2 linked regions of the Oleidesulfovibrio alaskensis DSM 16109 genome follow. Each later gene encodes a partner of the first gene's protein in a complex. Links are inferred from orthologs where the notes say so. Each region holds a gene or a part of one and is shown on either strand. Other genes may lie near its edges. The genes, in order: mnmG and mnmE.

What was found.
Region 2: the proteins of mnmG (region 1) and mnmE are in contact, whole or in part, in a solved structure (PDB 9HIP), measured with the Escherichia coli proteins. The link is inferred for Oleidesulfovibrio alaskensis DSM 16109 from one-to-one orthologs.

The regions. Positions count from the first base shown.
Region 1 is NZ_AXWQ01000015.1:61,368-68,926, forward strand. Bases 4,249-7,241 are described here. They hold mnmG (tRNA uridine-5-carboxymethylaminomethyl(34) synthesis enzyme MnmG), read left to right. Parts: upstream 4,249-4,798; coding sequence 4,799-6,685; downstream 6,686-7,241. Other genes in these bases: H586_RS0110190 (M20 family metallo-hydrolase), read left to right, coding at 4,249-4,757; H586_RS0110200 (PilZ domain-containing protein), read left to right, coding at 6,790-7,241. Also shown: H586_RS0110170 (glutamate synthase-related protein), read right to left, coding at 1-585; H586_RS0110175 (alpha/beta hydrolase), read right to left, coding at 825-1,577; H586_RS0110180 (amidohydrolase), read left to right, coding at 1,663-2,985; H586_RS0110185 (PxxKW family cysteine-rich protein), read left to right, coding at 3,104-3,373; more of H586_RS0110190, read left to right, coding at 3,525-4,248; more of H586_RS0110200, read left to right, coding at 7,242-7,559. UniProt on the Escherichia coli protein: NAD-binding protein involved in the addition of a carboxymethylaminomethyl (cmnm) group at the wobble position (U34) of certain tRNAs, forming tRNA-cmnm(5)s(2)U34.
Region 2 is NZ_AXWQ01000004.1:371,670-379,045, reverse strand. Bases 2,142-4,951 are described here. They hold mnmE (tRNA uridine-5-carboxymethylaminomethyl(34) synthesis GTPase MnmE), read left to right. Parts: upstream 2,142-2,748; coding sequence 2,749-4,155; downstream 4,156-4,951. Other genes in these bases: H586_RS0101950 (4Fe-4S binding protein), read left to right, coding at 4,919-4,951; H586_RS17785 (4Fe-4S binding protein), read left to right, coding at 4,291-4,938; jag (RNA-binding cell elongation regulator Jag/EloR), read left to right, coding at 2,142-2,597. Also shown: membrane protein insertase YidC, read left to right, coding at 1-1,244; more of jag, read left to right, coding at 1,284-2,141; more of H586_RS0101950, read left to right, coding at 4,952-6,277; H586_RS0101945 (3'-5' exonuclease), read left to right, coding at 6,376-6,981; H586_RS0101940 (response regulator), read left to right, coding at 7,233-7,376. UniProt on the Escherichia coli protein: Exhibits a very high intrinsic GTPase hydrolysis rate. Involved in the addition of a carboxymethylaminomethyl (cmnm) group at the wobble position (U34) of certain tRNAs, forming tRNA-cmnm(5)s(2)U34.

The sequences.
Region 1 (7,559 bases):
CTGAGCCATGGCTTTGTGCAGGTTGAAATTGATGGATCCGAACGACATGGCTGCAAACATCAGCGGATACTCCAGCCGGATCTGCGGAGGCATTTCTCCCTTCAGCCTGAATGTGCCGGCTGTTTCTTCAAAAGCCGCGATATCCGGTTTGGCTCCCAGATAGGTGCGCAGCTCCATCGGTTCACGCAGCGGATCAATCGACGGATTGGTGACCTGGCTTGCGTCAAGCTGCAGGTTGTCCCAGTAGACGGGCTTGTCCGCCGGACTGCCTGATCCAGAAAGCAGGATGCCGCCTGTATCGCTCTGCTTGTATATGTGTTTGATGAACGCAGGTGTCCAGAAAGCGTTTTCACGGAATTCCGAAGGATTTCTGCGTATGGTCAGGCAGCTTGTGGGGCACTGCGCCGCGCATCTGTGGCAGCCGGTGCATTTTGAACTGTCGAAGCTGACACGCTGTCTGGTGTCGTCCCAGTAATGTGCCTCATAGGAGCACTGTCGCACACAGACCTCGCAGTTGATACAGCGCGAATCATCGCGGACAATGACAAAGTCTGTGAATTTTTGACTTATCGGCTTGAAAGGCAAAGCGTGCCTCCTTTGCTGGATGGCGCATCTGTGACAAAAATGTTTATTTTGCGCATTGCGCAAATAAGCAGCAGGAAGATGCGCTCTTGATGTTAGGAATTAACGTAAAAGTATAAAAAATGTCAATTCACAGGACGGCGCTATCAGGCAGTTTGATTATTTATTCTTTATTTCTAGTATATTAGTCCATTTTTTATATTTTTGAGAAGAAACCATCCATATGATTTTCTGCAGGATAATTACAATTTTGCAATATTGTCTTTGATGAATCCAGTGACAAGCTGCCCTACTTTGCCGGAGGTTTCTCTGTGTGTGGTAAGCAGATGATGGGCGGTTATCTTCTCAGTAACCGGCAGCAGGTGCATCTGCCTTACCGCAGAGCTGATGGAAGTGATGATCCGCCATGCGTTGCTGGGAGGGGATGTTCTGTCTGTGGGAGCATGGAGGACCATCGCCGGACAGGTGACGTTTCCGAGTATGCGCCCGACACTTCGGCAACCTTCTATAAGGCTCCAAAGCTGCGGCAGCAGATTTACACCGTCATAACCGCGCCACGGCGCAATCTCCTGTGAGGCGGACGAACGCGGTGCTGAAGGCCACACGGGGCGGACAAACCGCAGAAAGCGCACAAGAGGCAGGCGCCAGTCTTTCATTTCCCACGGGATGATCCGGTAAACATGGATGGGAGCGGCAATGCTGACAACAGCCGCAGGTGAATGCCGCGCCGCGATATATAATGATAGAGTGCCGCCCATGGACAACCCAGCCACTGCCGCGTGGTCAACCTCGCGAGAAAAAGTCACAAACTGCTCCTCGGCATAAGATGCCCAGTCGTTGAAAAAAGTTTCGCGGAAGCGGGTCACGCTTGAGTCATGTCCCGGAAGGGTTATGCATTTTGCCGTTCCGCCGGCTCTCTTCACAGCTTCAGCCAGCGGTTGCATCTCGAAAGATGCTCCGCCGAAGCCGTGAATCAGAAGACATCCCCATTTCATTTTTCACTCCTGAGTTGTTAGTTATTGCCTGACAGACGATGTCTTTATACCATATGTGATTACGCCTGTCGCAAAGGAGACCTGAATGAAGCAACATTGTGACCGGATTATCAGAGCCGGTGTTCTTGTCACTCAGGACGAGCAGCGCCGTGTGCTTGGTGATGCGGCTGTGGCCGTGACCGGAGACACCATAGCCGCCGTCGACCATGCTGATGTGATAGTCGCGGAATGGAGCACCGACGCTGTAAGCGACCTTTCGGGCATGCTCGTCATGCCGGGGCTGGTCAATGCCCACACCCATGTGGCGATGACTTTTCTGCGCGGGCTTGCCGACGATTTGCCGCTAATGCAGTGGCTCACCGAGCATGTTTTTCCGGTTGAAAAGCATCTGAGTGCCGAGATAGTCGAAGTCAGCGCTCTGCTGGGCTGCGCCGAAATGGCTGCCACGGGCACTACCACCCTGTGCGACATGTACCTTATCGAAGATGCCACATTCAAGGCCGTTGACCGTGCGGGGCTGCGCATGCAGGGCGGAGAAGGCCTTTTCGCCTTTCCTTCGCCGGCATATGCCTGCATTGAAGATGCCTTTGAACTAGTACGCCGGCAGCATGACAGGTATTCCTCTCACAGCCGCATACGTCATGCGGTCATGCCTCACGCCGTATACACCAGCAACCCTGAAATGCTGGCCCGCTGCGCCGCGCTGGCCGGAGAACTCGGTTGCGGGCTGCATATCCATCTGGCCGAAACCGCAGCCGAAACCGCGCAGTGCCTTGCGAGCTTCGGCAAACGTCCTATCCCTTACTGTCGTGATCTGGGCGTACTTTCGCCGCGTACCACTGTGGCGCATGCGGTGGATGTAACCGATGACGAGCTGGAGATACTGCGCGAATCCGGGATTTGCGTGGCACACAACCCGGTAAGCAATATGAAGCTTGCATCAGGTTCCGCACGTGTTCCGGAAATGCTTGCCGCAGGTATCTGCGTAGGCATTGGTACTGACGGTGCGGCCAGTAACAACGGGCTTAATATGTTTACGGAAATGAAAACATGCGCCCTGCTGCACAAGTTGCGCTATGCCGACCCGACCTGCGTGCCTGCGGCAACGGTGCTGGACATGGCAACCACGGGGGGTGCGAAGTGCGCCGGCTGGCCGGAAACCGGTGCGCTGGTGCCGGGAGCCAAGGCAGATCTCATTGCACTGGATTTGTCAGCCCCGAATCTGCAGCCTCTGTATTCTGCGGTTTCTCATATTGTTTATGCCGCCACAGGGCACGAAGTTACCCACACCATGGTCGGCGGCGAATTTGTATATGAAAACGGACGGCACACCAGATTTGATTATCCGGCCTTGCTGCGGGAAGTGGCCTCTATCCGCAGGTGGGTGCAGAAAAAAATCACGGGATGATCCGGCTTTCTGGCCTGTTGAAACGCTTTTATGTTGACATTTGCCGCAATCCGTATCATGGATTCCTGCTTTCAAGACAACAATACCGCGCAGCCTGCGCGACTGGGAGGTTTATATCATGAGTGATGAAAGAATGCTCGAAGGCGCGGTGAAGACTGCCGAAGGCGTTGAGCTTAACGGCATGGTGATGGCGCCTGTTGTTGAGCAGTGTGACGGTTGCGACCGTGTGCGCTCTTTTGAAGGTGAAAAGTTCTGCAGCAGCTACCCCTTCCCCGCCAAAAAGTGGGCACAGGGCAACTGCAACTTTGCTACCCACGTAGCCAGAGTGACCGCCAGCGGCAAAAAGGTTAACCCCCTTAAAGCATCCAAGCGTGCTGCCCGCGGGTAACTGCTCTCTTGTCGCGAGCTTTCGAAAGGGCTGCCCTCGGCAGCCCTTTCGTTTTTTTTGCACAGGCGTTTTTACTTTACTTTCACCGTGTCAGGCTGCATTCTGCCCCGGCATTACCGCATAACTGTGCCATGCATGTCAGGAGCAAACAATGTTACAGACTCTTTTTGCCTATCTCGACACCCAGCGCGACACCGTGGTGGAACTGCAGCGCGAGCTGACCGCCATTCCTGCGCTGGATCCTCAAAGTGAAGGAATCGGCGAAGAAGCCAAGGCTGAATATATCATCGCCAGACTGCGGGAATTCGGGGTGACGGATATTGAAACCGTCAATGCTCCGGATATCCGTGTTCCGTGCGGATATCGTCCCAACGTCATCGCCCGCATCGCCGGACGCGATACCTCCAGAACTTTCTGGATCATTTCGCACATGGATGTGGTCCCTCCCGGAGATCTGGATCTGTGGGATGCCGACCCCTATACCTTGCGTACCGAGGGTGATGTCCTTATAGGGCGGGGTGTGGAAGATAACCAGCAGGCCATTGTTTCCAGCCTGCTGATGGCCCGGGCATTGTGTCGTCATGATATCACGCCGGAAATAAACATTGGCCTTCTGTTTGTGGCGGACGAGGAAACAGGGAACACGTTCGGGCTTGACCATGTGCTGGCCGTCCGTCCGGAACTTTTCCGCAGTGCAGACCTGATTCTTGTTCCTGACTGCGGCAATGCGGACGGCACCATGCTTGAAGTGGCCGAGAAGAGTGTCCTGTGGGTAAAAGTAACCGTTACCGGCAGGCAGTGCCACGGCTCGCGGCCGGAAGAGGGGATCAATTCGCTGGTGGGTGCGGCTGCCATGATACTGAAAGTTCAGGACCTGCACACCAGTTTTGATCTGCGTAATGATCTTTTTGTTCCGCCGGTTTCCACGTTTGTGCCCACCAAAAAAGAGGCCAACGTGCCCAACGTGAACACTGTACCCGGTAATGACGTATTTTATATCGACTGCCGTGTACTGCCTGAATACGCCCTTGATGATGTCATGCAGCAACTGCAGGCCATGGCCGCAGAGGTGGAGACGCAATACGGAGTGACCATTGCGCTGGAGCCGGTGCAGCGCGAGCAGGCCACAGCGCCTACGGATACGGGTGCCCCTGTGGTTCTTGCTTTGCAGCATGCCGTAAAGTCCGTATACGGAGCAGATGCCCGTCCCATGGGTATAGGTGGCGGCACCGTGGCTGCAGCCTTGCGCCGCAAAGGGCTGCCCGCAGTTGTCTGGAGCAAGATTATCTCCAATGCGCACACGCCCAATGAGCGCTCGCTCATTTCGGCCAATATAGGCGACGCAAAAGTGATGCTTCATGTCGCCCTTGCTCCGGCCCGATAAAAGTCAGCCCGGCGCGTCGAAATGACGCGCCTTTTTTAGCTATGTCAGTAAAAAAAGCTTCTTTTCCCGAACTGTTCGATCTTGTGGTGGTGGGTGCCGGCCATGCCGGATGTGAAGCCGCCATGGCTTCTGCCCGTCTGGGGCTTAAAACGCTGCTGCTGACCATCAACGCGGACAGAATCGGCCATTTGTCATGCAACCCTGCCATAGGCGGGCTGGCAAAAGGGCATATGGTCAAGGAAATTGACGCCCTGGGCGGCATGATGGGACTGTGGGCCGACGAAGCCGGCATTCAGTTTCGTCTGCTGAATACAAGCAAGGGGCCTGCCGTCCATTCCACACGGGCCCAGATAGACCGCGATGCTTACATGAAAGCCGTGCAGCGGGATGTTTTCCGGCAGGATAATTTGTGGGTGTGGCAGGATACCGCGGAAAACGTGCTGGTGGAAAACGGCCGCGCCGCCGGGGTGTCCACTCTGCTCGGTCAGGAGTTCAGGTCGCGGGCGGTCTGCGTCACCGCCGGAACATTCATGAGCGGGCTTATCCACGTGGGGTTGACCCACTTTTCCGGTGGCCGGCTGGGTGACCCTGCCGCACAGGGACTTTCCGCAAGCCTGCGTGCCGTCGGACTGGAACTGGGCCGTCTGAAAACCGGCACCACCCCCCGCCTGCTACGTGACAGCATCAATTTTGATGTCATGGTGGAGCAGCCCGGCGATAATCCGCCGCGCCCTTTCAGCTTCCGGTCTCGGCATGCACGCATGCCGCAGGTGCCGTGCTATCTTACGTGGACCAACGAGGCGACGCATGAGGCTATACGGGCAGGTTTTGACCGCTCCCCTATGTTCACCGGCATCATTTCCGGTACCGGAGCGCGCTACTGCCCTTCCATAGAAGACAAAATCGCGCGTTTTCCCGACAAGGACAGGCATCAGATTTTCATCGAGCCGGAAGGCCTGCACAGTCCGGAAGTTTACCCCGGTGGAATTCCTACCAGCCTGCCGCTGGACGTGCAGAAAGCCATGATAGCCACCATTCCCGGTCTGGAAAAGGCCCAGATTGTGCGGCCCGGCTATGCCATAGAATATGATTATGCCAATCCCACGCAGCTTAAGCCCACACTTGAAACAAAAGTTCTGCCGGGATTGTGGATGGCCGGACAGGTCAACGGCACCTCCGGCTATGAGGAAGCCGCCGCTCAGGGGCTGTGGGCCGCTCTGAACATTTTCTGCGGTCTGCGCGGTCTGCCTGCTTTTATTCCGGGCCGTGATGAGGCGTATATGGCAGTGCTGGTGGATGACCTTGTGACCAAGGGAACGCTGGAGCCGTACCGCATGTTTACGTCGCGCGCAGAGCACAGGCTTCTGCTGCGGGAAAATAATGCCGACAGCAGACTGACACCCGCGGGTCGCAGTCTGGGGTTGGTTGATGACGCCCAATGGCAGCTGTACACCGCCAAAAAAACGGCGCTGGAGCAACTGCTTGCGGAGCTTGACGCAAGACAGGTCAGGCCCGATGCCGCAACCCGGGATATTTTTGTGCATATGAATGAGGCGGTGCCCACCAGATCGGTGAGTCTGGCAGACCTTTTGCGCAGACCGGCACTGGGCATCACGGACCTGCAGGCGTTCGGCCTTGAAACGGACGGTTTTGCCGCGGATGTTCTTGAAGAGGCCCAGACCATTGTAAAATATTCCGGGTATCTGAAGCGGCAGGAAGAGTTGGTGCTGCGTACTGCGCGACATGAAGCTGTGGTCATTCCCGAAGCGGCGGATTATGCCGCTGTTCACGGATTGACTCGGGAAGCTGTTGAAAAACTGAGTAAAGTCCGTCCACGGACCCTTGGTCAGGCTGCGCGTATTTCCGGAATCACACCCGCTGCATTATCGTGCATAGAGGTCTATCTGAAAAAAAACGGCTGGCTGTAACATTATTATGGTGTTTTTTTTGCATTGTTCAGCGGATACTGCCGTTGGTACAATGCCCTTGAAATACACAAGGCTGTTTTCAGCCTTTGGAGCAGCTTTTCAGAATGGATCAGATTGCAATGAACATCCAGACGTCTTCCGCAGCTGTCCGGTTTTCTTCACTGGACCGTACGACCAACTACTTTACGGAAATCGGTAACAGCTTCGGTGCCACATCATTTTCATCCACTGCGTCGCTGACGGTCATAGCCGTACTGTGCGGTGTCATTGTCGTGCTGCTGGGTGTCATTGTCGTTCTGTCATATCTCAAGCGCAAGCACGGCAGTTATGTGCCCGCGGGCTGGATTCTGCGTCCCGCAGAAATTGCACAGCAGCTGCAGACAGCCATTGACCAGCGGGGAAAAGTCGAGCTGCAGTTTCACACACCGGGCGCACGCCGCCACGCCACAACCTGCCTGCCTGTGGCGCTGGAACATGACACTCTACTGCTTGAATGCTCCGGTCTGGAAAAGCTTTCGCCGGGCTGGATAGGCAGAAGTGTGGAATGCTTTTTTTGTCTGAAGTCAGGAACACATCCTGTCTATTACACATTTGTGACCACAATTGCCGGCATACGCATGGAGGGGGAAGGCATCTGCATGATGAACGTGCGCCTGCCCGAAGTGCTGGAACAGCGGCAGAAAAGAGCTTTTCTGCGGGTGGAACCTCCGGAGCAGTATGTTCTGGGTATGGCTCTTTGGGCTGAACCGCTGGATACCACCGGCAGCATGAAAATGAATATCAAGGACTGGGGAAAGCCTGCTTTGGTATTTATTCCTAATAAAACCTCTGATATTGAGCTGGTTAATATCTCTGCAGGCGGCGCCAGACTGAA
Region 2 (7,376 bases), on another replicon or contig:
CCATGGGGCTGCTGCTGAACGGTCAGCCCACGTGGAAGCTGGCCGCATGGCAGTTTGAAGGCGATGACCTGAAGCTGGACGGTTCCGGCAAAGGCGAGCTGGTCTTTGTAGGTGAAATGGACGGTGTGCGGTTTGAAAGAACCCTCAGCTTTGATCCGGAAACCTACCTCATCAGCGAAAAGGTGCGCCTGACCGATACTGCCGGTGTTTCGCGCGACGTGCGTCTGGGCATGACGCTGAGCACGACCAGCCTGAGCCCCGAGGGCGGCGCTTACAACCTGACCCGCATGGCGTGGTATCAGGACGGTTTTCATCAGGAAACATCTGCCGATGATCTGCGCGAAACCGGCGTCAAGGTTGACGAGGGCGTGAACTGGGGCGGCGTGATGTGCAACTATTTCATGGCTGTCATGGCCCCCGCCGAAGGCGCGCTGCCTTTCAAGGGCGTGCTGGAAGGCGGTGTGTACCGTTCCGTGGTGGAAAACAGCTCTCTTTCCATTGCGTCCGGTTCCTCTGCCGAGTTCGGCATCGGCTACTACATTGGTCCCAAGGAAAGCGACAGACTGGCCGCCATGCCTTATCATCTTGATGAGGCTCTCAACTACGGCTGGTTCACCTTCCTTGCTAAACCGCTGGTTTCCGGCCTGAAGTTCTTCTACTCTTATGCCGGCAACTACGGTGTGGCCATCATCATCCTGACCATTCTGGTCAAGCTGCTTTTCTGGCCTCTGTCGCAGAAAAGCTACAAGTCCATGGAGCAGATGAAAAAGCTGCAGCCCATGGTGCAGAAAATCAAAGAAAAATACGGGGACGACCGTCAGCGCATGAATCAGGAAGTCATGGAGCTGTACAAGACCTACAAGGTCAACCCCGCGGGCGGGTGTCTGCCCATGCTGCTTCAGATTCCGGTTTTTCTGGGTCTGTATCAGGGCCTGCTCAACGCCATCGAGCTGCGTCATGCGCCTTTCATCGCGCATCTGCCTTTTACCGACATCGTGTGGCTGGCCGACCTGTCGGCCAAGGACCCCTTCTACATCACCCCCGTTGTGATGGGTGCCACCATGCTGTTGCAGCAGCGGCTCACTCCTGCGCCCGCCGACCCCACTCAGGCGAAGATCATGATGTTCATGCCCGTTGTCTTTACTTTCATGTTCCTCAACTTCCCCGCAGGGCTTGTGGTGTACTGGCTCGTCAACAACGTGCTTTCCATCGGACAGCAGTGGTGGATGCTCCGCAAGTCCTAGGCTTCGCCTGACAACTGCGTTTGACTTCGAGGTGAATAAATGGATGAATTCAAGGAGTTTCAGGGCAAAAGTCTGGACGACGCCATCAGGGAGGCATGCCGCCACTTTGATACCGAACGGGAAAAACTGGAGATTGATATTCTGAATGATGCCAAGTCCGGAATTTTCGGGCTTGTGGGCGCACGCAAAGCGCGCATCAGGGCAAGAAGAATGTCGTTCGACCAGCCCGTGGCCGACAAGCGCGGCCGTTCGACGGGCTTTATGTCGCGGGAGGATTCACAGTCCAGAAAGGATGAATCCGCCAGAAAGGAGCGCGACACCAGAGATACCGCAGGTAAGCAGACGGATAAAAAGCCCCGTCAGGATTCCGCCCCCGCAAAGGCTGAAAAAGACGCCGAACAGGCGCAGCCGGAAAACACCGCACGTCCGGAAACGGAAGAAGGACAGGAGTCCAGACCCCGTTCATCGCGTTCGCGGCGCGGCAGCAGGGGCAGAAAAGAGCAGGGCGCTTCCGGCGGCGCACCTAAAGCCGGTAACGTCCGCAAGGGGCCTGTTTCCGGAAACGGTGAAGCTGAAGAAGCCGCTGCAGGTGCAGCTTTTGCTGCGGCAGCCCCGCAGGCGGAAGAAACAGCAGAACAGTCTGCTGCAGAACCGGCGGAAAAAGATGAAAACGGCCGCAGCCGTTCGCGCAGACGGCGTCCGCGTCCGCGCCGCAAGTCAGGGAGCAGAGGCGACGACGCTTCCCGCGGTCAGGATGAAAACGCCGCCCCGGACGCTGCGCCGGAAGACTTGCTGCCCGAAGGGCTGCAGAACGACGATTTTGATGACAGTCAGAACGGTGACGAAGACAACGGCGATTCTGCCGGCAACGTCAATCTGGCCGATCTGGATCAGGAAAAAGTTCTTTCGCTGGTGCAGACAACCGTTGAAAAACTTATTCTGCCTGTCATCGGAGAGGTGCAGCTTGCCGCACGCATCGACGACAACCGCGTCAAGGTTTCTGTAGACTGCGGTGACAATTCCGGGCTGCTCATCGGGCGCGAAGGTCAGACGCTGGCTTCGTTCCAGTATCTGGTAAACCGCATTGTGGCCAAGGAGCTGGGAACCCCGGTGCGTATCCAGCTGGATACCGGTGACTACCGCGAACGTCAGGACGACAAGCTGCGCGATCTTGCACTGCATCTTGCCGACAGGGCAAAAACGCTGGGCAAACCCCAGTCCACGCGTCCGCTCAGTTCCTATCACCGGCGCATAGTGCACCTTGCACTGCAGGAAGATGGAGAAATCCAGACCCGAAGCAAAGGTGAAGGCCCCATGAAAAGGGTGGTCATCCTGCGCCGGCGCAAAGGCTAACCCGCCGCCAGCCGAAGATATGCGGAGGAAAGTCCACAGGATTTTCCTCCGCTTTTTATGTATAGTCAGCCGGTACGCCCGTGCCGTGCCGCAACGGTTTGTTTCCGGCGTCCATTCAACGCCGGTTCATTTTTTTCAGGAACACAGCATCATGTCACAGCATCACGGAACAGATACCATAGCCGCCGTCGCCACCCCGCTGGGGCAGGGCGGGGTGGGCATCATCCGGCTGAGCGGTCCGCGCAGCCATGCCATACTTACAGCCCTGTTCGACTCCACATCGCCCGGTTTCAGCGGTTTCCGACCGCGGGTGCTGCATCATGGGCGCATTCATGACGGTACGCCGCAGCGCAGGATTCTGGACGATGTGCTGGCGGTGCACATGCCTGCACCGCGTACGTTTACCGGTGAAGATGTGGTGGAAATCAACTGCCATGGCGGGCCTGCCATTCTTGCCGCGGTGCTGGATGCGGTGTTGCGGCAGGGCGCACGGCCCGCGGCGCACGGCGAATTTACCCGACGGGCTTTTCTTAACGGTCGCATGGACCTGACGCAGGCTGAGGCTGTGGCCGAGATGATAGCGGCCCCGGCGGCGGAAGGCGTCCGGCTGGCGCAGGCCCGTCTTGACGGCATGCTTGGCAGACACATAAACGCCCTGCGCGAACGGCTTGAACTGGTACGTGTGCAGTTGTGTGTGGCGGTCGATTTTCCAGAGGATGAAGTGGAATGTCTTGCCCCGGCCGATTTTATGCACGCAGTTGAAGAAACTGCGGATGCTATCCGCAAGCTTATCGGTAACTACGAGCGGGCCCGCTGCTGGCGTGAAGGAGCTCAGGTGGTGCTGGCCGGACAGGTGAATGCCGGCAAATCAAGTCTGCTTAATGCCCTGCTGGGCAGAAAGCGGGCCATAGTGACGGACGTTCCCGGCACCACACGTGATTTTCTGGAAGAAAGCATTACGCTGGACGGGCTGGCCGTGCGTCTGGTTGATACCGCCGGTCTGCGCGAGACAGGCGACATCGTGGAGCAGGAAGGTGTGCGCATGAGCCGTGACCTTGCCGCTCAGGCTGATCTGGTGCTGCTGGTGGTGGATTCCCGTTTGGGCACCGGCCCGCATGAGCAGGAACTTATGGCCGCCATGGAAGCCGGATCTGTACTTGTTGTGCTGAACAAGACCGATGCCGCGACCGAGGATGAACTGGACAGGTGTGTCCGGTCACTTGCCGGTCGCCCTTATGTGGCTGTATCTGCCCGTGAAGGAAAGGGGATGGATTCTCTGGCCGCAGCCGTGCGCGAGATGGTGCTGCGCCGCAGCAACGCGCTGACCGCAGATGCTGCCGCATCGGATATGGCACCCAACCTGCGCCAGACGGAAGCCCTGCGGCGCGCGCTTGAAGAGCTGGAAGCGCTGGCTGCCGATATCGTTTCGGGAGTGCCGTATGACCTTGCGGGAGTCCGCCTTGAGTCTGCCTGCTCGGTTCTTTCAGAAATCACGGGCGAAACCACGCCGGATGATATTCTGAACAGGATTTTTGATTCGTTCTGCATCGGCAAGTGATTCTGCCGCCGTGCAAGCCCGTCCGTGCAGGACGGGCTTTTTTTGTGTGCAGACAATGTGACCTGCATCACAGACAAGGCTCTGCCGGGCGATACACTGCCTGCCTGCCCTGTATAACATCATGATGGAGCTGACATGTCAGAATTAGTGACACAGACTGCGGAAGTGACCGCCTGCCGGGGAGCGCAGGGTAGAAACTGCCGTTTCGGGCTGCATGTGCCCGAAGGATTTACCGCTCAGGTGGACAGAGTGCTTCAGGCATCACCATGGGATGCTTTTTTGCGTAACTCGTTGCGCGGGCCTCTGCGCCGGCACCATGTTTTCCGTGTGGCGGTGTCCGGCTGTCCTAACGGCTGCGCGCGCCCGCATATCGCCGATATGGGATTTATCAGTGTGTGCACGCCCGGCGTGCACGAAAACGTGTGCACGGGGTGCGGGCGCTGTGCCGCGGCATGCCCTGATGACGCCATAGACATGGGCTCCGGCGTACCTGCATTTGACCCGTTGCGGTGCATTGATTGCGGGCAGTGTCTGCTGCGCTGTCCGGAAAAAGCGCTGAGCTGCCGCCGGCAGGGGCTGCGTGTGATTGCGGGCGGCCGGCTGGGACGCAGACCGCGTCTGGCCACACCGCTGCCCGGTGTTTACGATGGCGCATCTGCTCTTGAAATTCTCAGACGCAGTCTTGATTTTTACATGCTGCACTACGAAGCCGGTCTGCGGTTCGGCACATTAGTGGAAAGCAGGCGGCAGGAGTTTGAAGACTATGTCTGCAGGACGCGATGACCTGACGGTCTGCGGCACCGTGACATTGTGGCTGCTGCCTGTGGCACCTTGTCTTGCCGTACTGCTTTTTGCCGCTCACTGGCTGCGCGCCGGTCATATCTGGCTGGCCGCAGCGCTGGCCGCTGCCGCCATGCTGCTGTGGCTGCGCAGTGCCTGGCTGCGTGCTGCAGGGGCGGTGTTGCTGACCGGCGCGGGCTACAGCTGGGCGCATACGGCTTCCCTGCTTGTTCAGGGGCGCATTGCAGACGGTGCGGACTGGGTGCGACCCGCGGTCATCATGGGTGCGGTCATAGCTTTCACCGGCGGGGCCATGCTGCTTCTGCTGGGCAAGGCCGCGGCCCGCCGGTACAGCCGTCACCGGCAGACGGCGGGACTGCAGGTTGCGGCCTGCCTGATGGCTTTTGCGCTGCTGTGGGCGGTACGGCACAGGGCCGCCTCGGTTATGCCGCTGCTGGCCGACCGTTTCTGGCCGGGGGCCGGATGGGTGCAGATGCTGGCGGCTTCGGTATATGCCGCATGGGTTGCCCGTCTGCTGTATGCCCCTGCTTCTTCGCGGGTTGTGCGCCCGCGGATATGGGCGTTGTTTTCTGCGGTGTTTTTCGGTCAGCTGGCGTTGGGACTGCTGGGGGCCGACATGCTGCTTATGACGGGCAATCTGCATCTGCCGGTGCCTGCGCTGATTGTAGCGGCACCGTTATTCAGAGGCGACGGCTTTTTCATGCTGGGGTTGTTCGGTGTTTCGGTATTGCTGCTGGGGCCTGCGTGGTGCAGCCATCTTTGCTATGTGGGGGCGTGGGATGACCGGTGCAGCCGTTTGGCACAGGGGGCTCAGGCGCCGGTATCGCGCAGGGCCCGTGTGCTGTACCGCGGGATGCTTGCCGGTGTTGTGTTCGGCGGTGCGGTGCTGCTGCGCATGGCAGGGGCTTCTTCTTTTACTGCAGCGACGGCGGCGTTTTTTTTCGGACTGTGCAGCGTGGGGGTGATGGTTTATTTCAGCCGCCGGGCCGGGCGTATGGTGCACTGCTCGGTGTGGTGTCCGCTTGGTATGGTGGCGGCTCTGGCGGGCCGGATTTCGCCGTGGCGCATGCGCGTGGGGCAGGGGTGCACGCAGTGCGGCGCATGCATGCGGGTGTGCCGCTATTCCGCCATTACTCCTGCAGCGCTGCAAAGAGGCCGGCCGGAAATTTCGTGCACACTGTGCCGCGACTGTACGGCAGTGTGCCGTCCAGCAGCAATGCAGCTGACTTTGGCAGGCATGCGGCCAGACACGGCACGGGCTGTTTTTTCCGCGGTTGCAGCTTCTTTGCATGCTGTTTTTTTGGTTGTGGCGCGTATGTAGCCGCAGTTTGTGGCATCCGGGGGTTTACGGAAGGGGGGCGCTTCATGTATTAGAACGCCGCCGGCTTCTTCCGGCCACGACTTACCGGACCCTGCTCAATGAAGAATATTCCAGAAAAGTATACAAAAAAATTCAGTAAGGATGAGATCAATTCACTGCCTCTCCGGCGGTATACCGGTCCTGTTACGCTTGTGCGTACAGAAGACGAGCTGGAAGCGGCGCTGCGGGCGCTGCATTCTGAAGAATTGATCGGATTTGACACAGAGACCCGTCCCACGTTCCGCAAGGGCAAGATGAATCTGCCTTCGCTTATCCAGTTTGCGGCGCGGGATATGGTCTATCTTATCCATCTTGGTTGGGTGGCCTTCAGTGAAGGCATACAGGACGTATTGTCGTCTCCGCATATCGTGAAGACCGGTGTTGCGGTGCGTGACGACATCAAGGATTTGAAAAAACTGGCCTGTTTTGAAGACGCCGCAGTGGTCGATCTGGGCGAGGTGGCGCGTGAACTGGGCATGGAAACTCACGGATTGCGTAACCTTGCGGCAAATCTGCTTGAATTTCGCATTTCCAAAGCTGCCCAGTGTTCAAACTGGAGTAATCTGGAACTGTCCAGGCAACAGATAAGTTATGCCGCCACAGATGCCTGGGTAAGCCGCGAAATCCACCTGCGGATGCGCGAACTGGGACTTGTTTCATTTTAACGATATTCTGTTTTCGTACTGCGCACGAAAAACGACAGCCGCTTCGGGTACTCCGGAGCGGCTGTCGTTTTTCATGGCGGGCAGGGCCGGTTGTTTGTTACAACATGTTACCGTCGTGCAAGAATAAAATATTTTTATACAATCATTGCAGTATGCTGCTCCGGCGTAACGTGATTGTAACCATGTGCCCATCAAGTTGTCACTCTGGGATGTTGTAAGGCATTCCGTAACTAACCGGAGGCTTGAACGATATGGCGAAGGATCGCTTGCTCGTCGTCGAGGACGACGGGGATATCCTCCAGCTGCTCACATTTACGCTGGAGTCCGCAGGCTTCGAGGTGTTTTCCGCCATGGACGGAAAAACCGGACTGGAGCTGGCGATGCGTGAGAAACCG